3 regions of the Bacillus sp. LR_5 genome follow, and region 2 is predicted to be linked to each of the others. Evidence: riboswitches for the same ligand, from Rfam matches in the RefSeq annotation. Region 2 holds a riboswitch; each other region holds the start of a gene.
What was found. A riboswitch is a leader RNA that binds a small molecule or an ion and turns the genes downstream of it on or off. The one in region 2 is predicted to bind thiamine pyrophosphate.
Positions count from the first base shown of each region.

Region 1: another riboswitch for thiamine pyrophosphate. It lies ahead of thiC (phosphomethylpyrimidine synthase ThiC); the one in region 2 lies ahead of tenA (thiaminase II).
Region 3: another riboswitch for thiamine pyrophosphate. It lies ahead of ylmB (N-formyl-4-amino-5-aminomethyl-2-methylpyrimidine deformylase); the one in region 2 lies ahead of tenA (thiaminase II).

Region 1 covers NZ_JAVAXX010000235.1:268-8,993, forward strand. The annotation lists gene spo0M (sporulation control protein Spo0M) at 1-591, opposite strand, end outside; gene RAC86_RS29355 (hypothetical protein) at 731-934, shown strand; gene RAC86_RS29360 (spore coat protein) at 987-1,238, opposite strand; partial or broken gene RAC86_RS29365 (Type 1 glutamine amidotransferase-like domain-containing protein) at 1,363-2,056, shown strand; TPP riboswitch at 2,125-2,232, shown strand; gene thiC (phosphomethylpyrimidine synthase ThiC) at 2,365-4,137, shown strand; partial or broken gene RAC86_RS29375 (FbpB family small basic protein) at 4,268-4,466, shown strand; gene katA (catalase KatA) at 4,491-5,942, opposite strand; gene RAC86_RS29385 (ABC transporter ATP-binding protein) at 6,351-7,118, shown strand; gene RAC86_RS29390 (aliphatic sulfonate ABC transporter substrate-binding protein) at 7,136-8,134, shown strand; gene RAC86_RS29395 (ABC transporter permease) at 8,131-8,726, shown strand, end outside.
Region 2 covers NZ_JAVAXX010000002.1:2,351-12,722, forward strand. The annotation lists gene RAC86_RS00805 (RluA family pseudouridine synthase) at 1-190, shown strand, start outside; gene prpE (bis(5'-nucleosyl)-tetraphosphatase PrpE) at 203-937, opposite strand; gene RAC86_RS00815 (monovalent cation:proton antiporter family protein) at 1,171-3,015, shown strand; TPP riboswitch at 3,077-3,185, shown strand; gene tenA (thiaminase II) at 3,267-3,974, shown strand; gene tenI (thiazole tautomerase TenI) at 3,952-4,569, shown strand; gene thiO (glycine oxidase ThiO) at 4,553-5,662, shown strand; gene thiS (sulfur carrier protein ThiS) at 5,662-5,862, shown strand; gene thiG (thiazole synthase) at 5,859-6,629, shown strand; gene thiF (thiazole biosynthesis adenylyltransferase ThiF) at 6,626-7,636, shown strand; gene thiD (bifunctional hydroxymethylpyrimidine kinase/phosphomethylpyrimidine kinase) at 7,654-8,469, shown strand; gene fabI (enoyl-ACP reductase FabI) at 8,606-9,382, shown strand; gene cotO (spore coat protein CotO) at 9,483-10,163, shown strand; gene cotZ (spore coat protein CotZ) at 10,255-10,372, opposite strand, start outside.
Region 3 covers NZ_JAVAXX010000047.1:17,417-27,788, reverse strand. The annotation lists gene RAC86_RS12510 (bacillopeptidase F) at 1-1,338, shown strand, start outside; gene spoIIGA (sigma-E processing peptidase SpoIIGA) at 1,531-2,460, shown strand; gene sigE (RNA polymerase sporulation sigma factor SigE) at 2,523-3,242, shown strand; gene sigG (RNA polymerase sporulation sigma factor SigG) at 3,382-4,164, shown strand; gene RAC86_RS12490 (ABC transporter ATP-binding protein) at 4,312-5,106, shown strand; TPP riboswitch at 5,119-5,220, shown strand; gene ylmB (N-formyl-4-amino-5-aminomethyl-2-methylpyrimidine deformylase) at 5,308-6,588, shown strand; gene RAC86_RS12480 (YlmC/YmxH family sporulation protein) at 6,671-6,916, shown strand; gene pgeF (peptidoglycan editing factor PgeF) at 7,079-7,915, shown strand; gene RAC86_RS12470 (YggS family pyridoxal phosphate-dependent enzyme) at 7,922-8,614, shown strand; gene sepF (cell division protein SepF) at 8,611-9,066, shown strand; gene RAC86_RS12460 (YggT family protein) at 9,073-9,345, shown strand; gene RAC86_RS12455 (YlmH family RNA-binding protein) at 9,406-10,179, shown strand; gene divIVA (septum site-determining protein DivIVA) at 10,273-10,372, shown strand, end outside.

The DNA.
Region 1 (8,726 bases), on a different contig from region 2:
TAAAAGGAAAATAAGCTCTAATTCCTCAAGCATCTGACGATAGTAGCCTGATGTCGGAATGAACTCAAATTCTTGAACGAACGGAAGGCGGCGTTGGAAGTAGGGTGCTTGTTCACAATCTGCTTCGTTAAGACGGAAACCTAGGTTTTCGATTGCTTCCAGCACACTTTCAATCCAAGGGTGCGCTTCAACGAAAATGCGGTCGTGGTCGGATTTATCGATACCGCCTTGTATATCAAGGTCTGTCACCACGGCGACCTCTACTTTCCCTACAGTAATCGGTGTATCAAGAGGGAGGGTGAATGAGAACGGAAATTGATGCTCTTCTCCAGGCTGAATGGTGAATGAACCAGTGACCTGAAAAGAATGAATTGTAGCGTATTTCCGGTGTTCTTCATCGTCTTTTACAATGACGTACCGTGTGTTAAGCTGTAAATCAATATAGCGGATGTCCTGAGAGATTTTCCCGCCTTTGACATGGACAGTTCCCCGTACTTCTTCTCCTGGATAATATGCGTCTTTCTCTAAAATTGTATCTACTTTTGCAGCACCGATACCGGCACTTGCTGCGAGCTTCTTAAAAAATGACATGTTAGATCTTCCCCTTTTTCTTTTTCTCAACAGATATACGTAAGAAGGAAGAAAAAAGATTCATTTGATTCATACTTTTTACCTATTATTCGTCCGGCCTAGGGACAGACTAAGAATACTATTGAAAGCAAAGGAGCGGATTGAAATGGATAAAGAAAGTATGGTTGCTGATGAATTACACAGAATGTTTTTGGCTGGTGAGCTGCAAATCACGGTAGAGGAGGATATAAACAATATTTCCGAAAGGCTGAGAAACGGCGATCTCAGTTTAGACCGATTAAGCGGTGAAGACGCGTTTATAAAAGAAACGGTAAACGAGGCTTTAAGAAGAGTGGAGCAATAAAAGGGAGAGACGGGATCTGAAAGATGAGATTCCGTCTTTTTTTGTGACTTTGTTACAGTTCTCTGCAAGATAAAAGCAAATCGATTTGAAATGGCTTACTCAGGAGCCAGCCTTTTTCCATCAGAAGTTCAGATAGTTCCCCATGCAGATGAACAGCTGCATCTAATTGATCATGCAACGCTGTTCGGAGGTCGGGGTTTGCAGTTTCCGTTATTGCGACAGTGTACTTTTTAATGATGATTTGTATTGTCGTTAAGCAATCAAGAATCATTATAGGTATGATTGGGGTTGAAAAATCGTTCAATGCCTTCACCGCCTGTTAGTGGGTTTTATCTTTTAGATCTTCCTATTGAGAAGTATTTAGCCTTGTTTCATGGATTTATACAAAATGCTATAATGATTAACAAATTTTTTCGGGGAGTGGGATGATGAAACAGATTATTGCGATGGGCGGCGGGGGGTTTTTCGATGGAACCGGAAAATTTGTCCCTCGATCAATATATCATCAATCAATCGGGACGGAAGTCGCCTCGCATTTGTTTTTTGCCGACGGCGAGCGGTGATTCCCAAAACTATATTCAGCGGTTTTATCATGCTTTTCAAACACTGGATTGTGTGCCGTCTCATTTATCCTTATTTAAGCCGCCGACAACAGACTTCATTTCTTTTGTTATGGAAAAGGACGTGATTTATGTTGGCGGGGGAAATACGCGGAATATGCTTGTGCTGTGGAAGGAATGGGGGCTGGATCTTATTCTCAGAGAGGCATGGAAGAACGGGGTGATTTTAGCTGGATTAAGTGCCGGTGCGATCTGCTGGTTTGAAGAAGGAGTGACAGATTCGGCAGGACCGCTGACAAGTATGAAAAGTTTAGGTTTTTTGCAAGGGAGCTTTTGTCCTCATTATGACGGTGAAAAGAACCGGAGGCCGATATACCATCAGTTGATATCTAACGAATTCTTGTGCGATGGCTATGCGGCGGACGATGGAGCGGCTCTCCATTTCATAAATGATCAGCTGTTTCAGACTGTGAGTTCAAGACCGGGTGCAAAGGCATATCGGGTGATGAGGGGTGAACATGAGATTTTTGAAATCCCGCTGCGGGTCAAATATTTGGGTTGAATTAGCTGAATATTTTCTATATTCCTCTTTTTTTTCGATTGGTTTTATGTTAAGATGAGTCCGAAATCAATAGTTACTGGGGGTGCCCGTTTTCGGGCTGAGAGAGAAGGTAAGCTTCTTAACCCTTTGGACCTGATCTGGTTCGTACCAGCGTGGGGAAGTAGAGGAATTGTTTTTATTATTGTCGTGCTGGGCAATAATATGTTTCTTTCTGACTGTAACCGGGTTCATTCACTTGAATCCGGTTTTTTGTGCTGGTTATGGGCTTGATTTTGTCCTTTCAAAAGAAGAGAGGGGAAGGATCAATGATGCAAAACGATTCAGTGCAGCAAGCCAACATTTCCATTATGTCGAGTTTTTCGGGGAGTAAGAAAGTATACGTGGAGGGTTCTTCCTCGGACATCCAAGTGCCGATGAGGGAAATCGCCTTAAGTCCGACGACAGGATCGTTCGGCGAAGAGGAAAACGCGCCTGTGCGTGTCTATGATACAAGCGGACCGTATACTGACCCTGATGTGACCATTAATATTCAAGAAGGATTAAAGCCGCTCCGCCAAAAATGGATCACAGAGCGTAACGATGTGGAAGAATATGAAGGACGGACTATAAAACCAGAAGATAACGGTTATAAAAAGGCAATCCCAAACAAAAGCTACCCAGAACTAAAGCGGAAACCGCTGCGGGCGAAAGCGGGTCAAAATGTCACCCAAATGCATTATGCCAAAAAGGGGATCATTACACCTGAGATGGAGTTTATCGCCATTCGCGAGCATGTATCTCCCGAATTTGTCAGAGGTGAGGTAGCAAGCGGCCGGGCGATCATTCCTTCAAATATTAATCACCCTGAAAGTGAACCGATGATTATTGGCCGGAATTTCCATGTGAAGATTAATGCGAATATCGGGAATTCAGCGGTTACGTCATCAATTGAAGAAGAAGTGGAAAAAATGACGTGGGCCATCCGCTGGGGAGCGGATACGATGATGGATCTATCTACCGGTAAAGATATTCATACGACGCGTGAATGGATTATTCGCAATTGCCCTGTGCCTGTGGGAACTGTTCCGATTTATCAGGCGCTTGAAAAAGTAAACGGCGTAGCGGAGGATTTAACGTGGGAGATTTACCGTGATACGCTGATCGAGCAGGCAGAGCAGGGAGTGGATTATTTTACGATTCACGCGGGTGTTTTGCTGCGGTATGTCCCGCTAACCGCCAAACGGACAACAGGAATTGTGTCACGCGGGGGAGCGATTATGGCACAGTGGTGTCTGGCCCATCATCAGGAAAGCTTTTTGTATACTCATTTTGAAGAAATCTGTGAAATCATGAAAACGTATGATATTGCTTTTTCTCTTGGGGACGGGCTTCGTCCCGGATCAATCGCTGATGCCAATGACGAAGCGCAATTTGCTGAATTAGAGACCCTCGGAGAACTGACGCAAATTGCCTGGAAGCATGATGTTCAGGTGATGATTGAGGGACCGGGGCATGTGCCGATGCATAAAATCAAAGAGAACGTCGATAAACAAATGGACATTTGCAAAGAAGCGCCTTTTTACACATTGGGGCCGCTGACGACAGATATTGCGCCGGGCTATGACCATATTACTTCAGCGATCGGAGCGGCGATGATCGGCTGGTATGGGACAGCAATGCTTTGTTATGTAACGCCGAAGGAGCATTTGGGGCTGCCAAACCGTGATGATGTTCGTGAAGGGGTCATTACATATAAAATTGCTGCGCACGCAGCAGATCTTGCAAAAGGGCATCCCGGAGCGCAAATACGGGATGATGCGTTATCGAAAGCCCGCTTTGAATTCCGTTGGCGAGACCAGTTTAATTTATCTCTTGATCCGGAAAGAGCGCTTGAATATCATGATGAAACACTGCCGGCAGAAGGAGCAAAAACCGCTCATTTCTGTTCAATGTGCGGGCCGAAGTTTTGCAGCATGAGAATTTCTCAGGATATTCGGGATTATGCGAAGGATAAAAAGCTTAGTGAATGGGATGCCATTCAAGAGGGAATGAAAGAAAAAGCTGAAGAATTTGTGAATCAAGGCAGCAAGCTGTATAAATAATAGATTGACAGGCGAAATGGAATACGTTTTAATATAGCTAATAAATATTTCCAGTATTGCTGATCGGGACACCGAAGGCTCTTATCTTTTAGATAAGGGCCTTTTTTGTATGAAAAAGGAGGGATCATTGATGGGAATCAAAAAAGAGAAGGGGAGAAAACGATTTAGGAAGCGAAAAACATATGGGAATCAGATTTTGCCGCTTGATCTTCTGATTGCAAAAAATAAACGAGAGATTATGAACAGCGCGGAGCTTATGGAGGAAATTTATATGAAGATTGATAAGAAGCATACGGCAGTGCGTAACTAAATATAAAAAAACCCGCTAATTACAGCGGGTTTTTACATTTCTATTAAGCATCTTTTTTAATCGGCAATCCAAGGCCTTCTGCCACGCGTTTTCCGTATTCAGGATCCGCTTTGTAGAAATGCTCGATTTGGCGAAGTTTGATTTCTTCTTTTTCTACCGGCTTCATGGCGTTTACGATATTTTCAACAAGGCGGGCACGCTCATCTTCGCTCATTAAACGATAGAGGTCACCGGCTTGTGTGTAGTGGTCGTTGTGATCGTAGCTTACGCTGTCAGCGATCCCTTGTACCGGATATGCTGCTTGTTTATCCTCAGGTGACTCTTTCGGACCGCCGAAGCTGTTAGGCTCGTAATAAACAGATCCGCCGCCGTTATTGTCAAAACGCATTTGTCCGTCACGCTGATAATTGTTCACTTCGTTGCGTGCGCGGTTGATTGGCAGTGCTTGATGGTTTGCACCGACACGGTAGCGGTGTGCATCATGATAAGCAAACAGCCGGCCTTGAAGCATTTTATCTGGAGAAACATCAATACCAGGCACGAGTGTTCCAGGTGAGAATGTCGCTTGTTCTACTTCTGCAAAGTAGTTTTCCGGATTTCTGTCTAGAACCATGCGTCCGACTTCGATTAACGGATAGTCTTTTTGAGACCAAACTTTTGTGACATCAAACGGATCGAAGCGATACGTATTTGCATCTTCTAAAGGCATGATTTGCACATATAGTTTCCATGCAGGGAAATCGCCGTTTTCAATTGCGTTGAAAAGATCTTCTGTATGGTAATCAGGGTTTTCACCGGCAATTTTTGCTGCTGTATTGACATCAAGGTTTTTTACGCCTTGTTCTGTTTTAAAGTGATATTTAATCCATACGCCTTCGCCTTCGGCATTTGTCCATTTGAATGTATGGCTTCCGAAGCCGTGCATGTGGCGAAGTGTTGCAGGAATTCCGCGGTCTGACATCAGAATTGTCACTTGGTGCAGTGATTCTGGTGAAAGTGACCAGAAATCCCATACAGCTGTAGGGTTTTTCAAGTGTGTTTTTGGATCTCTTTTTTGTGTATGGATGAAATCAGGGAACTTAATCGCATCGCGGATGAAGAATACCGGTGTATTGTTACCGACGATGTCGTAGTTTCCTTCTTCAGTATAAAATTTAACAGCAAATCCGCGCGGGTCGCGAACGGTGTCAGCCGAGCCAAGTTCACCGGCAACTGTTGAGAAACGGATGAACAACGGTGTCCGTTTGCCGACTTCAGAAAGGAAAGCGGCTTTCGTGTATTTTGTTACATCATTTGTCACTTCAAAATATCCGTGTGCGCCTGCTCCTTTGGCGTGAACGACACGTTCAGGAACACGTTCTCTGTTGAAATGGGCCAATTTTTCGAGTAAATGTACATCTTGGATTAAAGTTGGTCCGCGAGAACCGGCAGTCATTGAATTTTGATTATCTCCAACCGGAGCGCCCCAGCTAGTTGTCAGTTTATTTGAACTCATGTCATCACCTCTTGAAATTTATAAGAACATAATATCATCTCTAAGTAAAAAGTCAATATTATTTTATAATTATTATAAAATAGTCATTTCTATTAAGGGATATAAAGTATTAAAAATGTTGATAAACCCTTGTCATAACAGCTTATAAGAGAGAAAAAGTTTTTTGAAGAAATGATTTTTTCTTCTCTATTTGCGAATCAAGCAGATTAAGTGATAAACAAGAATGCCAAAAATCTTGTTTGAAAAAATAGTTGACACATCGGAATAGTTTGAATTAACATGATATTCAAACAAAAAACAATTGGGCAGCTGATCGGACCGCCGAAGGCTCTCATCTCTACAACGAACAGAGATGGGGGCCTTTTTGTTTTTGTAGAAGGCGGGGTTGGCAGAAAGAGAGGGATAAAAGTGGCTGTGACCATCAGCATCAAAAAAAAGACCTTCGTTCAAGAGGGCCGCAAAACAACGGTCTTGGAGAACATTCAATTATCAATCGCACCAGGTGAATTTCTTACGCTCATCGGACCTAGCGGGTGCGGAAAAAGCACGCTTTTAAAGATTATTGCGGGGCTTGATTCAGATTATGACGGGAGTGTTGAAATTAACGGACGCAGCGTAACAGCTCCGGGTATTCAGCAAGGATTTATTTTTCAGGAGCACCGCCTCTTTCCATGGCTGACGGTTGAGCAGAATATTGCCGCCGATTTGAACTTGAAAGATCCAACAGTCAAACAGAAGGTGGATGAACTGATTGAGATTGTCAGATTAAAAGGATCGGAGAAAGCATACCCGCGCGAGCTGTCAGGCGGTATGTCACAAAGAGTCGCTATCGCACGGGCTCTTCTGCGGGAGCCTGAGGTCCTGCTTTTAGATGAACCGTTTGGTGCACTCGACGCTTTTACTAGAAAACACCTGCAGGACGTGTTGCTGGATATATGGAGGAGGAAAAAAACAACGATGATTCTCGTGACTCATGATATAGATGAATCTGTTTATTTAGGAAATGAGCTTGCGATCCTTAAGGCTAAACCGGGGAAGATCCATAAGCTGATGCCCATTCATCTGGCGTATCCGCGAAACCGGACGACTCCGGATTTCCAAGCGATCAGACAGAAAGTGCTGTCGGAATTCGAGAAAACAGAAGATCTAGAGTACGCTGAAGGATCAGGGATATAGAAAGGGCGGAAGCAGAAATGAAAAAAGGACTCATTGTATTGGTTACCGTTTTTTTTCTGCTGGCAGGCTGTGGAGCAAATGGAGCCAGCAGTGACAACAAACAATTGAAAGAAATTCGAATCGGTATTCAGCAAAGTTTAAGCCCGCTTTTGATTGCGAAGGAGAAAGGCTGGTTTGAAGATGCATTTGAAAAAGAAGGCATCAAAGTGAAATGGGTGGAGTTTCAAAGCGGTCCGCCCCAATTTGAAGGCCTTGCGGCAGACAAACTTGATTTTTCTCAAGTCGGCAATTCTCCTGTGATCGCTGGACAGGCGGCGGGCATTGACTTTAAAGAAATCGGTTTGTCTCAGGACGGATTGAAAGCAAACGGCATCCTTGTCAATCAAAACAGCGGCATTCAGGACGTCAAGGACTTAAAGGGGAAGAAAATTGCAGTCGCCAAAGGCAGCAGCGGTTTTGATTTTCTGTATAAAGCACTTGATCAAGTGGGGTTGTCAGCTAATGATGTGACGATTATTCAGCTTCAGCCTGATGAAGCGGCCTCTGCGTTTGAAAACGGATCTGTTGATGCCTGGTCCATTTGGGAGCCGTACTTGTCTTTAGAAACAATCAAACACGGAGCAAACATCCTTGTGAACGGGGAAAGTACAGATTTATATTCACCCGGATTTACTTTAGTAAGAACAAAGTTTGCCGAAGAGCACCCGGACGAAGTGGTCCGTTTTCTGAAGGTGTTTAATAAGGCTGTTGTGTGGCAAAAGGAACATCTGGATGAAGCCGCTGACTTGTATGCAGACATTAAAGGTCTCGATAAAAAGGTCGTCGAAAATGTGTTGAAAAATACTGAGCCTCTGAATGAGGTCATCAGTGACGACATTGTGAAAGCACAGCAGGAGACAGCAGATTTTCAATATCGAACGAAGGCGATAGACAAGAAGATTGATGTGAAAGAGGTTGTGGATAACACATTTATTAAAAAAGCGTTAAAGGAAAATTCCTCAGGAGGTGATCAATGATGAAAGCAGAGGCTGCAGGCTCGCTGCCGAAAACGAGTGCGGAAGCGGTGCGAAAAAAGCCCGGAAGGATGAAATACGGCTGGATGAAGGGGCTTTTGCTGCCCGCTGTCATTATCGCCATCTGGCAAATCATCGGCGGCCTTGGGGTAGTGTCCGCTACAGTGCTGCCCACACCCGTTGCGATCGTTCTGACGTTTAAAGAGCTTATTTTGTCCGGTGAGCTGTTCGGTCATCTGCAAATCAGCATCTATCGGGCGGCGCTTGGTTTTTTGCTTGGCGCGGGGCTTGGCTTGATTATCGGGATTTTGGCCGGATTCTCCAAACGGACGGAGCTGTATCTTGATCCGTCATTGCAAATGCTCAGAACCGTTCCCCATCTGGCGGTCACGCCGCTGTTTATTTTATGGTTCGGTTTTGATGAGGTATCCAAAATTTTGCTGATTGCGCTCGGTGCTTTTTTTCCTGTCTATATCAATACATTTAACGGCATCCGCGGAGTTGACGCGAAGCTGTTTGAAGTCGCCCGGGTGCTTGAATTTAAATGGCATCAGCAGATTTCCAAAGTGATATTGCCGGCATCCCTGCCAAATAT
Region 2 (10,372 bases):
TCATATGAGCTATCTCGGGCACCCGCTGTGCGGCGATACACTGTACGGCGGAACGAGGCGGGAAATTGGCCGCCAGGCCCTGCACAGCGAGCAGCTTTCATTTATCCATCCGCTGACACAGGAGAACATGACGTTTCATGCTTCACTGCCTCAAGATATGAAAGAACTGATAAAAGGAGAGAATCAATGATTCTCTCCTTTTTTATATGGGGCGAAATCTTGATTCGTCATAAGGCAGGGAACTTGGAACAGAGACGGTTTTTATTTCTGGAAAGCGAAAGCCTGTCAGTTTATTTCCGAACACGCAGCCTGTATCAATGTTGATGGTGCGATTGACCTTCCGAGGCTCTTTCACAGGTGTATGGCCGTATACGACCCAAGCCTTGCCGTTATAGGCTGCCGCCCAATCACGTCTGACGGGTCTGCCGTCCGGATACGTTTCACCCGTCACATCACCGTAAAGCACAAAGTCTTTCACTCTGCGGGTATATTTGCCGATATCGTCAGCCTTTATGCCAGCATGGGCGACAACTAATTCTCCGTTATGTAAGATGTCGTAAAGCGGCGCTGTTTCGTACAGCTTCATAAACTGTTCGCTTACTGCTGTTCTTTCTTCTTTAGAAAGTTCTTCAAGCTCTGCCGCTGTTGTTTCGAGACCATGCATCACTTTCACCGGATTTCCTTTTAAGTAGCGGAACAGCTTATTGCAATGATTTCCCGGGACATAACGTACAGCGCCTTTTTCGTAAGCGCCCGCTACAAAGCGGATGACCTCTATCGATTTGGGTCCTCTGTCGGTTAAATCTCCGGCAAAAACAAGCATCCTGCCTTCCTCGTGGACAGGTACTCCATTTTTGATCGTATAGCCAAGCTTTTGGATTAATGCAGTCATTTCGTCATAGCAGCCATGAATATCGCTGATTATGTCGTAAGCCATTCGGCATCCTCCTTACCAATGATTTTATTTATTATGATGCAAAGTGTTGTGAGTCATCACAAGCTTTTATGTGCAAATTATAGAAGAATCATTTTCTAAACAGGATTTAGACCATATTACTTTATTTTTTATCATCACCCTTGTTAAAATCGCGTTATGTTTTTTTAAAAATTGAGGTTTTGTTCTTTGATTAAGAACTGGCATAACCCTGATCTAAAAAGGAGGTTCTGATTATGGCGCATACATCTGTCGCATCTTTAGTTGTTGTACTTATCGTTGCATTTTTGACACCCATCCTTTTGCATCGGTTTAAACTCAGCATCCCGGTTGTTGTTGCTGAAATCATTATGGGATTGATCATAGGAAAAAGCGGCCTTAATTTAGTTGTGGAGGGTGACACATGGCTCCAGACGCTTTCTATGCTCGGATTTATCTTTTTAATGTTTTTAAGCGGGCTTGAAATTGATTTTTCATCGTTTGAGAAAGGAAAGAAAAAGCAGCTTATGCCGAACGGCAAAGAAGCGCCTAATACGTTTGCTGCGGCATCTATTATCTTTGGCGGTATTTTTATTTTATCATTGCTGCTGTCTTATGGGTTCGTCTTGGCAGGATTTATCGAAAATGCATTCTTAATGACGCTTATTATTTCAACGATTTCATTAGGCGTTGTCGTTCCAACGTTAAAAGAAGAACGAATCATGAATTCAAATATCGGGCAGATTATTTTGCTCGTTGCTGTTATTGCTGATTTGGCTACGATGATTCTTCTTGCTGTTTTTTCCTCTTTATACGGAGAGGACAGCGGAAACATGTGGCTTCTGATGATCCTGTTTGCAGCCGGAGTGGTGCTTTACTTTTTCGGCCGGGTCTTCAAACATCGCTCTTTTGTTCAATCCATGTCAAAAGGGACGATCCAGATCGGAACGCGCGCGATTTTTACGTTAATTATCGTACTCGTTGCCCTGTCTGAATCACTTGGGGCAGAAAATATTCTCGGCGCTTTCTTAGCAGGGGTTCTCGTTTCCCTTCTTTCACCAAACAAAGAACTTGTTCAGCAGCTGGATTCATTCGGCTACGGGTTCTTAATTCCGATTTTCTTTGTGATGGTCGGTGTGAAGCTGGATATATGGACCCTTTTCCAAGATCCGAAAATATTAATCATGATTCCGCTTCTGCTTCTGGCGTTGTTAGTCAGCAAAATCATTCCTGTCCTGTACTTGAAGAAGTGGTATGATAACCGAACTGTTTTGGCATCTGGTTTCCTGCTGACATCAACGCTTTCGCTCGTGATTGCCGCTGCGACAATCGGTCAGCAGCTTCACGTGATCAGCGCAAATATGTCAGGAGCGCTGACGTTAGTAGCCGTCATTGCCAGTATTTTTTCGCCGGTCTTCTTTAAAAAATTGTACAAACGGGAGGAGCAGCCGGAGGAGAAAAAGACGATTACGTTTATCGGTGCAAACCAAATGACATTGCCTGTTACTCTTGAACTGCCGGAGGAAGAGTATGATGTGCGTGTTGTACACGTATACCAAGAGAATGCGGAGGAAAAGCTGTCAGAATCAGTATTTACTGTCGAAACGATTTCTGACTATGAACACGAGACGCTTGAGTCACTCGGCATTTTTGATACGGATATCCTCGTTGTTGCGACAGGGAATGAAGACATGAATGCGGACATTGCATTACTTGCAAAAGAAAAAGGCACAGAAAGAATCATTGCCAGCGTAGGATCACCGGAGAATGAAGCAGCTCTGAAGGAGCAGGGAATCAGCATCTTTTCTATTTTGTTGTCAACAAAAACACTGCTTCGCGCTCTGATAGAAGCGCCTGGAGTCATGAGGCTTCTCACGAACCAGGAGTCTTCGCTGTATCAAATTAATATGGAAAACAGCACTTACGACGGTGTGATTTTGCGGGAATTCCCTTTAACAGGCGACGTCATCTTTGTCAGGATTTTCAGAGGTGTGGATAGCATCGTTCCACATGGGGACACAAGGCTGAAACTGGGAGACCGCTTAATTGTTACCGGATCTCGCGGGTACGTAACGGAGCTTAAGAAAACATTAGAAGGATAAACCTTGACCAAATAGGGATTCGTGTTAATATAGAGGTGCAGAACAATTCAATATGTATTCGTATAACCACTAGGGGTGTCCTTCATAAGGGCTGAGATAAAAGTGTGACTTTTAGACCCTCATAACTTGAACAGGTTCAGACCTGCGTAGGGAAGTGGAGCGGTATTTGTGTTATTTTACTATGCCAATTCCAAACCACTTTTCCTTGCGGGAAAGTGGTTTTTTTATTTATCAGACAGGGGGAATGACGTGTGAAGTTTTCAGAAGAATGCCGCAGTGCAGCCGCAGAATGGTGGGAGGGGAGTTTTGTCCATCCGTTCGTTCAGGGAATCGGTGATGGAACGCTTCCGATTGACCGTTTTAAATACTACGTGCTTCAGGATTCTTATTATTTAACGCATTTTGCGAAGGTGCAATCGTTTGGCGCCGCTTATGCGAAGGACCTTTATACAACGGGACGGATGGCAAGCCACGCCCAAGGTACATATGAGGCGGAAATGGCGCTTCATCGCGAGTTTGCGGAGCTGTTGGAAATCAGTGAGGAAGAGCGTAAGGCGTTTAAGCCGTCTCCTACGGCATACTCTTATACATCCCATATGTACCGTTCGGTTTTGAGCGGGAATTTTGCTGAGATCTTAGCTGCCCTGCTGCCATGCTACTGGCTTTATTACGAGGTAGGTGAGAAATTGCTGCATTGTGATCCGGGGCATCCGATTTATCAGAAGTGGATCGGCACATACGGCGGTGACTGGTTCAGACAGCAGGTCGAAGAGCAAATCAATCGGTTTGATGAGCTGGCGGAAAACAGCACGGATGAAGTGCGCGCCAAGATGAAAGAGAATTTTGTTATTTCCAGCTTCTATGAATATCAATTTTGGGGAATGGCCTATCGAAAAGAAGGCTGGTCCGACCGCGGCATAAAAGAGGTGGAGGAATTTGGAGCTTCACGCCATAACTGATGACTGCAAGCCGGTTGAAGAGTTAGCGAGAGCCATCATAGCTATTCGGAATGAAGTTGATTTTATACACATTCGGGAACGGTCAAAATCGGCGGCCGACATTTTGAAACTGCTCGGGCTTATTTCCGAAGGCGGTGTTGATAAGCGAAAACTGGTCATGAATGGGCGGGTGGATATTGCGCTTTTTTCTACGATTCATCGCGTGCAGCTGCCGAGCAGCAGCTTTTCGCCGAAGCAGGTCAGAGCCAGATTTCCTCACCTTCATATCGGTCGGTCGGTGCATTCGCTTGAGGAAGCGGTTCAAGCAGAAAAGGAAGACGCTGACTACGTGTTGTTCGGCCATGTGTTTGAAACGGATTGTAAAAAGGGTCTTGAAGGCAGAGGTGTGTCATTGCTGTCAGATATCAAACAGCGGATTTCCGTCCCGGTTATTGCGATCGGCGGAATGACGCCGGACAGATTAAGAGACGTAAAACGAGCAGGAGCAGACGGTATTGCAGTCATGTCGGGAATTTTTTCTTCCGCTGACCCTTTGGAAGCTGCCAGACGATATTCCCGCAAGCTAAAGGAGATGCGCTATGAAAAGGCATTATGATGCAGTTGTCATTGGAGGCGGAATTATCGGTTCCGCGATTGCTTATCATTTAGCAAAGGAAAACAAAAACATCGCATTGTTTGAAAGTGGAACAATGGGCGGCAGAACAACAAGTGCTGCTGCCGGAATGCTGGGCGCCCATGCCGAGTGCGAGGAACGTGACGCGTTTTTTGACTTTGCCATGCACAGCCAGCGTCTGTACAAAGGTCTTGGAGAAGAGCTTTACACATTATCCGGTATTGATATCAGACAGCATAACGGCGGTATGTTTAAGCTTGCGTTTTCTGAAGAAGACGTGCAGCGGCTGAGGAAGATGGATGACTTAGGTTCTGTCAGCTGGCATACAAAAGAAGAAGTTTTAGAAAAAGAGCCGTATACGTCTGGTGACATTTTCGGGGCAGCCTTTATTCAAGATGATGTGCATGTTGAGCCTTATTTTGTTTGTAAGGCATATGCGAAAGCAGCGAAAGCGCTTGGGGCGGAGATTTTTGAGCATACTCCTGTCCTGCATGTCGACCGTGACGGTGAAGCGCTGTCCATCGAGACGCCGAATGGTAACGTATGGGCGGATCATGTCGCGGTTGCCAGCGGGGTGTGGAGCGGAATGTTTTTTAAACAGCTTGGGCTGAACAATTCATTTTTCCCTGTAAAAGGGGAGTGCCTGTCTGTTTGGAATGATGATATACCGCTGACAAAAACACTTTACCATGACCATTGCTATATCGTACCGAGAAAAAGCGGCAGACTGGTTGTCGGCGCGACAATGAAGCCAGGTGACTGGAGTGAAACACCGGATCTTGGCGGATTGGAATTGGTAATGAAAAAAGCAAAAACGATGCTGCCGGCCATTCAGAATATGAAGGTGGATCGTTTTTGGGCAGGACTGCGGCCGGGAACAAAGGATGGGAAACCGTACATCGGCAGACACCCTGAGGACAGCCGTATTTTATTTGCGGCGGGCCATTTCAGAAATGGGATTCTGCTCGCTCCGGCAACGGGCGCTTTGATCGGTGATCTCATGATGAATAAAGAGGTCAATCAAGACTGGCTGCACGCATTCCGAATTGATCGCAAGGAGGCGGTTCAGATATGATGCTACAGCTGAACGGTAAAGACGTGAAGTGGGAAAAAGACACAGGTACAATTCAAGACCTGCTGGCGTCTTATCAGCTTGAAAATAAAATTGTTATCGTTGAAAGAAATAAAGAAATTATCGGCAAAGAACATTATCACGAGGTTGAACTTTGTGATCGCGATGTTATTGAAATTGTCCATTTTGTAGGAGGCGGATGAGCATGTTAACAATTGGCGGGAAATCATTTCAATCAAGATTGTTGCTGGGCACGGGGAAATACCCATCGTTTGAAATTCAAAAGGAAGCGGTGGCCGTTTCCGAGTCTGATATTTTAACATTTGCTGTGCGGAGAATGAACATCTTTGAAGCGTCTCAGCCTAATTTTCTGGAACAGCTTGATTTATCCAAATATACGCTTCTGCCGAATACAGCGGGCGCCAGCACCGCTGAAGAAGCGGTCCGGATTGCAAGATTGGCAAAAGCGTCAGGGCTTTGTGACATGATTAAAGTCGAAGTCATCGGATGCAGCCGTTCTTTGCTGCCTGATCCTGTTGAGACATTAAAAGCGTCCGAACAGCTTCTTGAAGAAGGCTTTATTGTGCTCCCGTACACGTCGGATGACGTTGTACTGGCAAGAAAACTGGAAGAGCTTGGCGTGCATGCCATCATGCCGGGGGCATCTCCGATCGGATCGGGGCAAGGGATCTTAAATCCTTTGAATCTGTCATTTATTATTGAACAGGCGAAAGTGCCGGTTATCGTGGACGCCGGCATTGGATCGCCTAAAGACGCGGCATACGCAATGGAGCTTGGAGCGGACGGCGTACTTCTCAATACGGCTGTATCAGGCGCGAATGATCCTGTGAAAATGGCGCGTGCCATGAAGCTCGCAGTGGAAGCAGGGCGCCTTTCTTATGAGGCGGGGCGCATTCCGCTTAAGCAATACGGAACGGCAAGCAGTCCGGGAGAAGGTCTTCCTGTATGACGGACAGGTACTCCAGACAGGAGCTGTTTGCTCCGATCGGCCCAGCCGGCCAGAAGAAATTGAAAGAAGCGCGCGCCGTGATCATCGGCGCCGGCGCGCTTGGAACAGCGAGTGCTGAAATGCTGGTCAGAGCAGGAGTCGGCTCTGTGAAAATTGCCGACAGAGATTACGTTGAATGGAGCAACCTCCAGCGCCAGCAGCTGTATACAGAAGATGATGTCAAAAAAGAAATGCCGAAAGCGGCCGCTGCTGAGCATCGTCTCCGTTCGATTAACAGCGATGTCGATGTGACTGGCCTTGTCATGGATGTGACAGCGGAAAATATCTTCGAGCTGATTAAGGGCGCTTCGATCATTGTGGATGCGACTGATAATTTTGAAACCCGCCTGATCGTAAATGATGCTGCGGTCAAAGAAGGGATTCCTTTTCTCTACGGCGCCTGTGTAGGGAGCTACGGCCTCACCTTTACCGTAGTGCCGGGATCCACCCCCTGCCTGCATTGCTTGCTCGATACACTTCCGATTGGAGGAGCGACATGTGACACAGCCGGCATCATCAGTCCGGCTGTTTTGCAGGTAGCGGTCTTTCAGGTGACAGACGCGCTGAAGCTGCTGACGGGAGAGGGGTGCGAGCCAGTGCTGCGCTCCTTTGACTTGTGGAAAAACGAACGGTCAGAGGTGAGAGCGGCGGGTCTCAAACATGACGCATGCCCAAGCTGCGGCACAAAGGATTTTCCGTTTTTGTCATATGAAAACCAAACAAAAGCGGCTGTATTGTGCGGCAGGAACACGGTGCAAATCAGATCATCCTTTACAAAAGAAGCGGATCTTGAAGGGCTTGCCGGTCAGCTGAAGCAAGCAGGGCTTGAAGTAGCCGCGAACCCGTATTTAATTTCCTGCCGCTCGGATGATATGAAAATGGTGCTGTTCCGGGACGGCAGAGCATTGATCCATGGAACAAATGATATTGCCCGGGCAAAATCTATTTATCATAAATGGATTGGGTAATAAAAGGAGTGTAATGTATGAGTATATATAAAGCATTGACAATCGCCGGCTCTGATTCAGGCGGCGGCGCAGGGATACAGGCCGATATTAAAACCTTTCAGGAGCTTGATGTATTCGGAATGTCTGCGATTACGGCGGTAACCGCCCAAAATACGCTTGGCGTCCATGGGGTGTATCCGCTGACTGTAGAGGCACTGAGACAGCAAATTGACGCTGTTGCCGAGGATTTGAAACCGGACGCCGTAAAAACGGGAATGCTCTGGAATGCCGAAATGATTGAAGAAGTGGCGAGAAAAATTGACGAGTACGGGTTTAACCGTGTGATTGTTGATCCGGTTATGATCGCAAAGGGCGGTGCATCCTTGCTGCACGATGAATCAGTTGCTACCTTAAAAGAGCTGCTCATACCGAGGAGCTACGCGATTACGCCGAATGTTCCGGAAGCAGAAACGCTGACAGGAATGACAATCCGCTCGCTGGATGACCGAAAAAAAGCAGCGGAGCAACTCGTAAAGATGGGAGCTCAGCATGTGATTATCAAAGGCGGGCACCAGCCTGAGGACAATCACATTACTGACCTTCTTTTTGATGGAAACATGTTTATGCAAATCAGCCATCCTTATATCGATACGGAGCATACGCATGGCACGGGCTGTACCTTTGCTGCGGCTTTAACGGCTCAAACAGCTAAAGGAGACAGCATCCATCAGGCATTCGAGGTTGCGGCCAACTTTGTCCGCGAAGCGGTGGAAAATACGCTCGGCATCGGATCGGGCCACGGGCCGACAAACCATTTCGCCTTTAAACGAAACAGCTTAAAAACAAGCCAATGAGATCACCAGCGGATGGTGATCTCTTTCACGTTTGTCTATCGTATGCGCTTTTCATCTGGACAAGGTTATGATATGATAGGAATTAAGATCAGGTACTAATACTATGTCTTTATAAAATATAGGAGGCTTTATACATATGAATTTTTCACTTGAAGGCCGCAACATTGTTGTGATGGGGGTAGCCAACAAACGCAGTATCGCGTGGGGAATTGCGCGCTCTTTACACGAAGCGGGTGCACGTTTGATTTTCACATACGCAGGAGAACGCCTTGAGAAATCTGTTCACGAGCTTGCCGGTACGCTAGAACGCAATGATTCCATTATCCTTCCTTGCGACGTAACAAACGACGCGGAAATCGAAACTTGCTTCGCAAGCATTAAGGAGCAGGTCGGTGTGATCCACGGTATCGCGCATTGTATCGCGTTTGCCAATAAAGAAGAGCTCGTCGGCGAATACTTAAACACAACTCGTGACGGTTTCCTTTTGGCCCATAACATCAGTTCATATTCTCTGACAGCTGTTGTGAAAGCTGCACGTCCGATGATGACTGAAGGCGGAAGCATTGTCACTTTGACTTACCTTGGCGGAGAGCTTGTGATGCCGAACTACAACGTCATGGGTGTAGCGAAAGCTTCTCTTGATGCAAGTGTGAAATACTTAGCTGCTGACTTAGGAAAAGAAAATATCCGCGTTAACAGCATTTCTGCCGGCCCGATCAGAACATTATCTGCTAAAGGCATCAGCGATTTCAACTCCATCTTAAAAGACATTGAAGAGCGTGCGCCGCTTCGCCGCACGACAACACCTGAAGAAGTGGGCGATACAGCTGCGTTCTTATTCAGCGATATGTCCCGAGGCATTACAGGTGAAAATCTTCACGTTGATTCAGGTTTCCATATCACTGCCCGCTAAGCAGGATCTATGTCAAGCAATCCCGAACAGGGATTGCTTTTTTATTTCTTCTGATTTTCAGCTTTCTGTCATATAGATAGAATATGACACAATCGGAGGGATGAAGATGTCTAATAAGAAAAGAAACGCGGATAAAAAACCGCTCATGTATATTGTTCAGCCGGATTATGCAGAAACAGCAAGATCATCCATGCAGGAGATTGTCATCAAAAAAAAGGCTAAACCCGCTCCGCCAAAAGCAGAGGAAAAGCCGGCCTACCATGAGAAACAGCAGGAGGAAGCCGTGGCAAAGGAGGTCCAGCAAGCAGACCAAAAGCCTGCAGCTGAGCCAGTGAGTCAGCAAACACAAGAGGTGAGAGAGCCAGAGAACACAAAGAACCAGCAGGAGCAGGAAGCAGAGCCGCAGGCCATTGAAGAAACCGTCGAACACGAGCCTCCGAAAGCAGAAAAAAAGGAAGAGCCTGCGCTTGAGGCCCGGAAGCCTGAAAAAGAACCGGAAGCTGTCCACAGTGCTGATAAAGCGGAGGAAAAAGCACCGCCGGCACGAAAAGTGAAAAAGCCGATGAGCAAGATGACGATTCATGAAAAAATTGATTTTTTAACAAAGCTGCCTCATAACATGCCGAGAGCGCTTTGTTTGATTGAAGCCAATGGAAGAACGTACAGGGGCGTGATTGTCGGAAGAAGAAATGATTCCGTCCTGCTCCGGACGACTGGAAACGGTGCGCCGACTGAACTGTCGATTGATGAAATCACCTCTTTACATCCGCTCGGTTTTTAATAAAATGAAAAAAGCTGCCCGGCAGATCTTCCCGGACAGCTTTTTTACATAGAGAAAAGCCTGCAGGCCTGCAAGCTTTTCCAGCTTATGATTAATGGTGATGATGCGTGCGATTGATTAATCGTGGATTTAAGCAGTTGATTGCGCAAAAGCAGTCTAAGTCCACTTCAATGCAGTAGTTCGTTTTTTCAAGTCGGAACACTTCACAA
Region 3 (10,372 bases), on a different contig from region 2:
GTCGGTTATCCCGGTGAAATTGCATATGATGACGGAACAGCGGAGAATGCCAATTCCTATTTTGCTGCCGGGAACGGATGGGCGGTAAAAATGACGCTCGCTGACGGCAAGGACAAAGGCATGCTTACAGGAGGGCTGTTCAGATTCTGGGATACAGAGTTCCCTGATCCCGGCGGCACAGAGTTTAAGGTTGAGGTATACGATGCTACAGGAAAAGACGGAGCACCGGGCAAAAAAATTGCCGGGCCATTTAACGCTGAAGCTCTTCGCAATGGCGAGTGGACTAAGGTAGATCTCAGTTCAAAAGGGATTATGGTCGATAGAGACTTTTATCTCGTATATATCCAGTCAAAACCTGACCCGTATTCACCTGGACTGGCAATGGATGAAACCGGCAAGAATTCCGGCCGCAACTGGCAGTATATAGGTGGACAATGGGAGCCGGGTGACGAAGCAGACGGCAACTATATGATTCGCGCATTAGTTGATTACGAAGCTGCTGTACCTGAGATTACTTCACCGACAGACAAATCATACACAAATAAGGAGAACGTCACTGTAAAAGGAAACGCTTCTCCTGGTACAAGGGTACACATTTATAATGGAGAGAAAGAAGCAGGAGAAACGAAAGCTGCTGCGGATGGCACGTTCCATGCAGGCATCATACTCAACAAGGGTGAAAATGAGCTGACGGCAACTGCATCAACTGACAACGGAACAACAGATGCCTCCAGCCCAATCACGGTCACGCTTGATCAAGAAAAGCCTGAGTTAACGCTGGACACTCCAAAGGATGGCGGGAAAACAAATAAAGAAACGCTGACTGTCAAAGGGGCTGTATCCGATGACAATCTGAAAGACGTCAAGGTGAATGGCAAAAAAGCAACAATAACCGATGGTTCATACTCAGCCCGTATTCTTTTGGAAAATGGAAGAAATGAAATCAAGGTAATTGCTACAGACTTGGCAGGCAACAAAACGACGAAAAAGACAGTCATTGATGTGAACTTTGACAAGCCTGTCATTTCCGGCTTAATTCCGGGAGAGGATAAAAACTTAAAAGCCGGTGAATCTGTGAAAATCGCTTTCTCAAGCGCTGAGGATTTAGATGCAACGTTTACCATTCGTATGCCGCTGACGAATGCAAGAGCGAGTGTGCAAAATGCCACCGAACTCCCGTTAAGAGAAATCTCTCCGGGGAGATATGAAGGCTATTGGACTGCCACTTCTTCTATTAAAGCAAAAGGAGCAAAAGTAGAAGTGATCGTCCGAGATGATTATGGAAATGAAACAAGAAAAACTGCGAATGGAAAACTTAATATCAACACAGAAAATTAAGTGGAAAAAAGCTGCCGTCATTGGCAGCTTTTTTATATCCTCTCATTATACTTCCTCGACAAATTAAGCAGATTTCCCTGAAAAATTGTATTTTCCTCTCAACATTAATTGACAGACTTTCCCACAGAGCTTGCTTTATACTTATGAAGCAAGAAGGGGAACAGCGTGAGGCAAGAAAGAAAGGAGTCAGATGTGAAAATCTATTTAGATGTCATTTGGCTGTTAAACTTTTGTTTTGATGCACTTTTGCTTTTGCTCACGGCATTTATTTTAAAACGGCATGTAAAAAAAAGAAGACTGGTAGGCGGAGCGTTCATCGGTTCCAGTATTGTCCTTTTGATGTTTACTCCTTTTTCGCCGATTGTTGAACATCCGGCTGGGAAGCTAGCTTTTTCAGTTGTGATTGTGGTGGTGACATTTGGCTTTAAAAGATTTCGGTTTTTCTTTCAAAATTTGTTTTCCTTTTATTTTGCCACTTTTTTAATGGGGGGAGGAATTATCGGAGCCCATTCTTTGCTGCAGTCAAATTCTATTGTTCAAAACGGTGTTATGATTACCAATCAAACAGGGTTTGGAGACCCGATCAGCTGGTTGTTTATTGTTGGTGGCTTTCCAGCATTATGGTTTTTTTCTAAAAGAAGAATTGAAGATATTGAAACAAAAAACATTCAATATGAGGAACGAGTCAGCGTGCAGGCAGATTTGGGCAGCCAAACACTTCATGTCAGAGGCCTGATTGATTCCGGTAATCAGCTGTACGATCCTCTTACAAAAACACCGGTAATGATCATTTACATTGATAAATTGGAGCCGATTTTCGGAACAGCCGAAACGATGATCATTCGAAACACAGACCCATTGGAAGCCATCGAACAGCTCGATGATTCCTTTCGCTTTTTAGATAAAATGAGGTTGATTCCATACAGGGGAGTTGGTCAGCAAAATCAATTTTTATTATGCGTTAAACCGGATCACGTAACGATTATGACAAAAGAAGAAATGATTTCTGCAGATAAATGTTTAATCGGCATCAGCACAACAAAGCTGTCGGCAGATGGAGAGTTTGACGCGATTATTCATCCGAAAATGCTTTCGGGCAAGGCTGTCAAACACGTTTCATAATGTTCGCAAATGTCCGTTACTTATCATACTCAAACGGCGTGACATTTAGAAGGGAGAGGAAGATGAAAAAACTGAAATTACGGTTGACGCACCTCTGGTATAAGCTGCTGATGAAACTTGGGCTGAAAAGTGATGAAGTCTATTACATAGGCGGGAGTGAAGCCCTGCCGCCTCCATTATCTAAAGATGAGGAGCAGGTTTTGTTAATGAAGCTCCCAAACGGAGATCAGGCGGCGCGCGCCATTTTAATTGAACGCAATTTGCGTCTGGTTGTATATATCGCCCGTAAATTTGAAAATACGGGAATTAATATAGAGGATTTAATCAGCATCGGTACCATCGGTCTAATCAAAGCTGTGAATACATTCAATCCAGAAAAGAAAATCAAGCTTGCTACCTATGCCTCTCGGTGTATAGAAAATGAAATCCTGATGTATTTAAGAAGAAATAACAAAATCCGTTCAGAGGTTTCCTTTGATGAACCGCTTAATATTGATTGGGACGGCAATGAGCTTTTGCTTTCTGATGTGCTCGGCACTGACGATGACATCATCACTAAAGACATAGAAGCTAACGTCGATAAAAAGCTTTTGAAAAAAGCGCTTGAACAGCTTAATGAGAGAGAAAAGCAAATCATGGAGCTGCGGTTTGGGCTTGTCGGTGAAGAAGAAAAAACCCAAAAGGATGTAGCGGATATGATGGGGATTTCTCAGTCTTATATTTCGCGGCTTGAGAAAAGAATTATAAAAAGATTGAGAAAAGAGTTCAACAAAATGGTGTAAAAAATTTTATGGTTAGAACCCCTTGATTTTACAGGGATTTCCTGGTTTCGACAGTTTTTCGGTCTGAGTGCAGTGCATATTTTTCCCACCCAAGGAGATACTTAACGTTGTACAGCAGCTCCTGTAGGGAGGGAAAAAAGTGTCGAGAAATAAAGTCGAAATCTGCGGGGTGGATACCTCCAAATTACCAGTACTCAAGAATGAAGAGATGAGAAAGCTGTTTAGGCAGCTGCAGGATGAAGGCGATGATTCAGCAAGAGAAAAGCTTGTAAACGGGAACTTGCGTCTTGTCTTAAGTGTCATTCAACGATTTAATAACAGAGGGGAGTATGTTGATGACTTATTTCAAGTTGGCTGCATCGGACTAATGAAATCCATTGATAATTTTGACCTAAGCCACAATGTTAAGTTTTCAACATACGCTGTACCTATGATTATCGGAGAGATCCGCAGGTATTTACGTGATAATAACCCGATCCGTGTCTCAAGATCACTCCGGGACATCGCTTACAAGGCGCTTCAGGTAAGAGAGCGGTTAATCAGTGAGACAAGCAAGGAGCCGACTGCAGAAGACATCGCAAAAGTTCTTGAAGTACCGCATGAGGAAATTGTATTTGCGCTTGATGCCATCCAGGATCCGGTTTCTCTATTTGAACCGATCTATAACGACGGCGGAGACCCGATCTATGTGATGGACCAAATCAGTGATGAGCGTAACACAGATTCACAATGGATTGAAGAGCTGGCTTTAAAAGAGGGCATGAGAAGGCTGAATAATAGGGAAAAAATGATTTTGAGAAAGCGATTCTTCCAAGGGAAAACCCAAATGGAAGTCGCCGAGGAAATCGGAATTTCTCAAGCGCAGGTGTCCAGACTTGAAAAAGCGGCTATCAAACAAATGAATAAAAATATTCATCAATAATGAAAAGCCTTTAAAACGATGTTGTTTTAAAGGCTTTTCTATTGATTACGGATGGTTTACGTTTTGGAAAAAGTAAGGTATCCTAGTTCGTACAAAGTTTTATGAAAATTAAAACAATTATAAAAGGCAATAAAGAGGAGGACCACGATGATTTTGCAGCTTGACAATGTTTCACTAAAACGGAATGGGAAATGGATACTGAGAGATATTCATTGGAAGGTGGAAGAAAAGGAAAATTGGGTGCTTTACGGCCTAAATGGCGCCGGGAAGACAGCGCTGTTAAATATGCTTTGCTCATATTATTTTCCAACATCAGGCGAGATGCAGGTGCTTGGCCATGAATTTGGCAAAACAGAGCTTGGGGAAAAGCTCAGACGTAAAATTGGCCTCGTCTCAGCAGCTCTTCAGCAAAAATTGTATCCGGCAGATTCAGCCTTTGAAATTGCTTTGAGCGGAGCTTACGCTTCGATTGGGTTATATGAAACGCCAAGTAAGGAAACCAGGGAAAAAGCGATAGGTTTGTTAGAGGACTTGGGAGCAATTGAATATGCCGATCGCCGCTATGAAACCCTTTCTCAAGGGGAAAAACAAAGAGCGTTGATTGCTAGAGCACTAATGGCCGATCCGGAGTTGCTGATACTGGATGAACCAGTCACAGGACTGGATTTTATTGCCCGGGAAAAGCTGTTAGATACGATTACATACATTGCAAACAAAGAAAATGCACCATCTATCCTTTATGTGACTCATCATGCTGAAGAAATTTTGCCTGTCTTTGATAAAGCCCTATTATTAAAACAGGGAGAGGTCTTTGAATCCGGAGAAATAAAGGAAATGCTTACTGATCAAATACTTTCCGCTTTTTTTGATACGCCAATCCATGTATTATGGAATCAGGATCGGCCGTTTTTAACAAGAGCTGAGCCGATAACGAATGCCTGACAAACATATATAGATTCATCCTAGGGGTGCTTTGCGAAGCTGAGAGAGACTTTGTCTCAACCCTTTTGACCTGATCTGGATCATGCCAGCGGAGGGAAGCGGTGAAAAGCGGAGTACATCGGACTCCGTTTGTTTTTATTAAGCCGTTTCATCACATTTGAAACGGCTTTTTTGATTTTAAAGAATAGGAGCGGATTTACATTGGATCAACAAATAGACTCTTTGCAAAAAAAAGTGGAAGAACATAAGGAGGAGCTTATTCAGCTTGCGAAAACGCTGATTTCTTATCAAACACCCGCTCCGCCTGCAAGAAATACAGAGGGCATTCAGTCTTGGATTGCGGGATATTTAAATGAATTGGGATTCTCGATCGACAAATGGGATGTGTACCCTGGCGATCCCAATGTTGTAGGGAAGCTAAAAGGAACAGATTCAGCAGATTATTATAGCCTGATTATCAATGGCCATGTAGATGTGGCAGAGGTAAAAGAGGATGAAGAATGGGAGCATGATCCATTTCATCCAATTGAAAAAAACGGTCTCTTAATCGGGCGGGGCGCTTCCGATATGAAGGGCGGAATGGCGTGTGTGCTGTTTGCTGTCAAATTGATTCGTGAAGCAGGCATTGAACTTCCCGGTGATCTGATTCTGCAATCGGTTATTGGGGAGGAAGTTGGAGAAGCCGGCACACTTGAATGCTGCAAGAGGGGCTACCACGCTGATTTTGCAATTGTCGCGGATACGAGCGATATGCATATTCAAGGCCAAGGCGGTGTCATTACAGGCTGGATCGAAATCAAAAGCAGTCAAACATTTCATGATGGAACGAGACGGAATATGATTCACGCAGGCGGAGGAACATTCGGAGCAAGCGCAATTGAAAAAATGGCAAAAATCATTGGGGGGCTCGGTGAACTTGAGCGCCACTGGTCTATTATGAAAAGTTATCCCGGTTTTAAACCAGGCACAAATACGATTAACCCGGCAGTTATAGAAGGCGGCAGACATGCGGCTTTTATAGCGGACGAATGCCGGTTGTGGATCACAGTCCATTTTTATCCGAATGAAACCCATGACCAAGTGGCAGCGGAAATAGAAGATTACGTCAATCGGCTGAGTGACAGTGATATTTGGCTTAGGGAAAACCGCCCTGTATTCAAGTGGGGAGGCTCATCTATGATAGAAGACAGAGGAGAAATTTTTCCGGCATTGGAAGTTGACCCTGGCCACCCAGGCGTCTTAGCGCTAACTGCCTCTCATGAGAAAGTGAAACGGGAGTGTCCAATTATTGACGTTTCTCAATCAGTTACAGATGGCGGATGGCTGTATGATGCCGGTATTCCATGCGTAATATACGGTCCTGGAGATCTGCACAATGCACACTCTGTGAACGAGAAGGTATCGATTGAGCAGCTAGTAGAGTATACAAAAATTATACTCGATTTTATCATCAGCTGGTGCAGCCGGAAAAAAGAACAATGACATGAAAATTTCTTCTTGCTGACAAGGTTCAGCCTGCCCGTTCATATACTTGAACAAAAGGACGGAAAAAGGACGTGATGGAATGATCAGCATTTCAGAATTTCAGGTAAAGGATGTCGTCAATGTCTCAAACGGAAAAAAGCTGGGGAGTATTGGTGATATTGATATCAATGTGACCACTGGAAAAATTCAGGCGATCATACTCGGAGGAAATGGGAAAGTTCTCGGATTTTTTGGAAAAGAAGAGGAATTGGTCATTCCATGGCGAAATATAGTAAAAATCGGGGAAGATGTAATCTTGGTCCGATTAAGTGAACCACATGCATAAACCTGCTTGTCTGCCGCAGATTGGCAAATGCCGGAAGTCTCGATTCTTCCGGCACATTTCATTTAGAAATATGCAAATCGGCGCTCAACGAATGCAGTAAGATGTGGTAAAATAAGTGGGAAATTCCGCTTTTTTAAATGTTTGTCGAAAGGTTGGATCATCATGAATACATATCACCCATTCAGTCTTACCACACCCTCGACACTCATGATACAAGACTGGGTTCAAACGAATCAAAACAACAAAAAAGTCATTGCCGGATTTACGACAAAAAACGGCGGTGTCAGCCAAAAGCCTTTTGAATCGTTAAATACAGGATTGCACGTTCATGACAAAGATGCAGATGTAGTTAAAAATCGTGAATATATTGCCGATATGTTTAATACTGATTTGCAGTCTTGGGTATTCGCTGATCAGACACATGATAATCGCGTTCAGAAAGTGACGCAGAGGGATAGGGGAAAAGGCGCCCGTGAGTATCACACGGCTCTAAAAGCAACGGACGGGCTATATACAAATGAAAAAAATGTATTTTTAGCATTATGCTTTGCTGATTGTGTGCCTCTTTTCTTTTATGATCCGGTTAAGTCGCTTGTCGGAGTCGCCCATGCCGGGTGGAAAGGCACCGTCAAACAGATTGGCAGAGAAATGGTGAAGCAATGGATTGAGAAGGAAGGTTCAAATCCCTCAGATATTTACGCTGTTATTGGCCCGTCTATCAGCGGTGCATGCTATACGGTAGACGACCGCGTCATGGATGCTGTCCGCGCATTGCCGGTTTCAGCAGACCTTGCCGTTAATCAGACGGCAAAGGCACAATATCAGCTTGATCTGAAAGAGCTGAACCGTCTTATACTGATGGACAGCGGTTTGGCAAGTGAACAAATTTCTGTCAGCGGTTTATGCACGGAAAGCGAGCCGTCTCTTTTCTATTCTCACCGCCGCGATCAGGGGAAAACTGGACGGATGATGTCCTTTATCGGAATGAAGGAGGCATAAAAGATCTTGCGTGTTGTTGATAATTTACGACATATAAACGAACGAATAAACGAAGCATGTAACAGATCGGGCCGCAGCTCCGATGAAGTTACGGTTATTGCAGTCACTAAATATGTATCGCCTGAAAGAGCACAGGAGGCAGTAGATGCTGGCATCACCTGCCTCGGAGAGAATCGGGATGCGGAACTGCTCCGCAAACAGGAATTGATGAAAGGGAATCCGGAATGGCATTTTATCGGCAGTCTGCAATCAAGAAAAGCAAAATCTGTCGTCAATGCGGTTTCCTATATCCATTCCCTAGACCGGCTCTCATTAGCGAAAGAAATTGAAAAACGGGCTGAAGGTACTGTACGATGCTTTGTGCAGGTCAATACCTCTCTTGAGCCTTCTAAACACGGCATGAAAAAAGAAGAAGTCATTCCATTCATACAGGAGCTTTCCGGTTTCGAACATATCCTTGTTGCCGGGCTGATGACAATGGCTCCGCTGACTGATGATCAAGATCAGATCAGAAGCTGTTTCAGGTCGCTGAGAGAACTCCGTGACCAGGTTCAGAAGCTGAACCAGCCGAACGCTCCGTGTACTGAACTGTCGATGGGCATGTCAAATGATTTTGAAATTGCAATTGAAGAAGGAGCTACTTATATTAGAATCGGCTCATCGTTAGTCGGAAATGAAACAGGGGGTGTACAGCAATGAGTATGAAAAATAAACTGAAAAACTTTTTCTCAATGGAAGATGAAGAATACGAATATGAATATATTGAGACAGAGCGGGAATCTCATGAGGAGCATGAGCAAAAAGAAAAGCCGGCTTACAACGGGAATAAACCTGCGGGCAAACAGAATGTAGTGAGCTTGCAAAGTGTTCAGAAATCCTCTAAAGTGGTGTTGAGTGAGCCGCGCGTTTATGCGGAGGCGCAGGAAATAGCCGACCATTTGAAGAACCGGCGGGCAGTTGTCGTCAATCTTCAGCGGATACAGCATGACCAGGCGAAGCGGATTGTTGACTTTTTAAGCGGAACCGTTTATGCCATTGGCGGCGATATTCAAAGAATCGGCTCAGATATTTTCCTCTGCACGCCTGACAACGTAGATGTATCAGGCACAATTTCTGAGCTCATATCTGAAGACGAACATCAGAGGTGGTAAAGCGAGATGATCCTTTATCAAGTTTTTTCGGTTTTAAGCTTATTAATCACAATATACTCATTTGCCCTGATCATATATATTTTTATGTCATGGGTGCCGAGTACGAGGGAAACAGCAGTCGGGCGTTTTTTGGCTTCGATTTGTGAACCATATCTCGAACCATTCAGAAAAATCATCCCTCCGATTGCAATGCTGGATATTTCACCAATCGTAGCAATACTTGTGCTTCGGTTTGCGACAACCGGCTTGTGGGGGCTTTATCGCATGATTGCGTTTTAATGTGACAGTTTGATAGGGGCTTGGCAGCAGCCAAGCCTCTTTACATAGAAGGGAAAGACGATGAGCGATATATATCAGCACTTCAGAAAAGACGAGCGGGCCTTTATTGATCAGGCGCTCGAATGGAAAAGAATTGTCCAGGAGCAGTACCGGATGAAGCTGACCGACTTTTTAGACCCCCGAGAGCAGGTCATCCTCTCTGCTGTTACGGGACAGGCAGATGTCGGGCTTGCCTTTTCCGGCGGCTATGACAGAGCGGAGCGGAAACGGGCGATTCTGTTTCCAGAGTACATTACTCCGGAAGAATCAGATTTTGAACTGCAGGCGTTTAACGTCCGTTATGCTGACAAGTTTGTCTCAGTAGATCATCGTTCTCTGCTTGGTGCATTAATGGGCATAGGATTAAAGCGGCAAAAATTCGGTGACATCGTGTTTTCTGAGACAGCAGTGCAATTGATTGTCTCAGCCGATACCGCTGATTTTGTGGCTGCACAGCTGACCCAAGCAGGCAAAGCGGCGGTCAGCCTAGAGAAAATTGACTTGTCAGACCTTAACATTCCAGCAGTGGATGTCGAAATAAGAGATGACACGGTTTCTTCTTTAAGGCTTGACGCCGTCTGCGCCTCTATGAGCAGGCAATCCCGCCAGAAATCACAGACGCTTGTGAAAAACGGCCTTGTGAAAGTGAACTGGAAGGTAGTTGAAGATCCTTCATACATAGTCGCGGAAGGGGACATGCTGTCAATCAGAGGTTTTGGCCGGTGCAGCTTAACAAAAATCGAAGGGAAAACCAAAAAAGACAAATGGAGAGTTACGTTTGAACGACAAAAATAGTCGGTTTTTCAGTTTTTTTCTCCATCTGTGCGAAATTTGTTTTATAATGTGAACTAGATAACCGTACTGAAATGTAAAAATGGAGGTGGCATCATGCCATTAACGCCAAATGATATTCACAACAAGACGTTTACAAAAAGTTTTCGCGGATATGATGAAGATGAAGTAAATGAATTCCTAGCCCAAGTCAGAA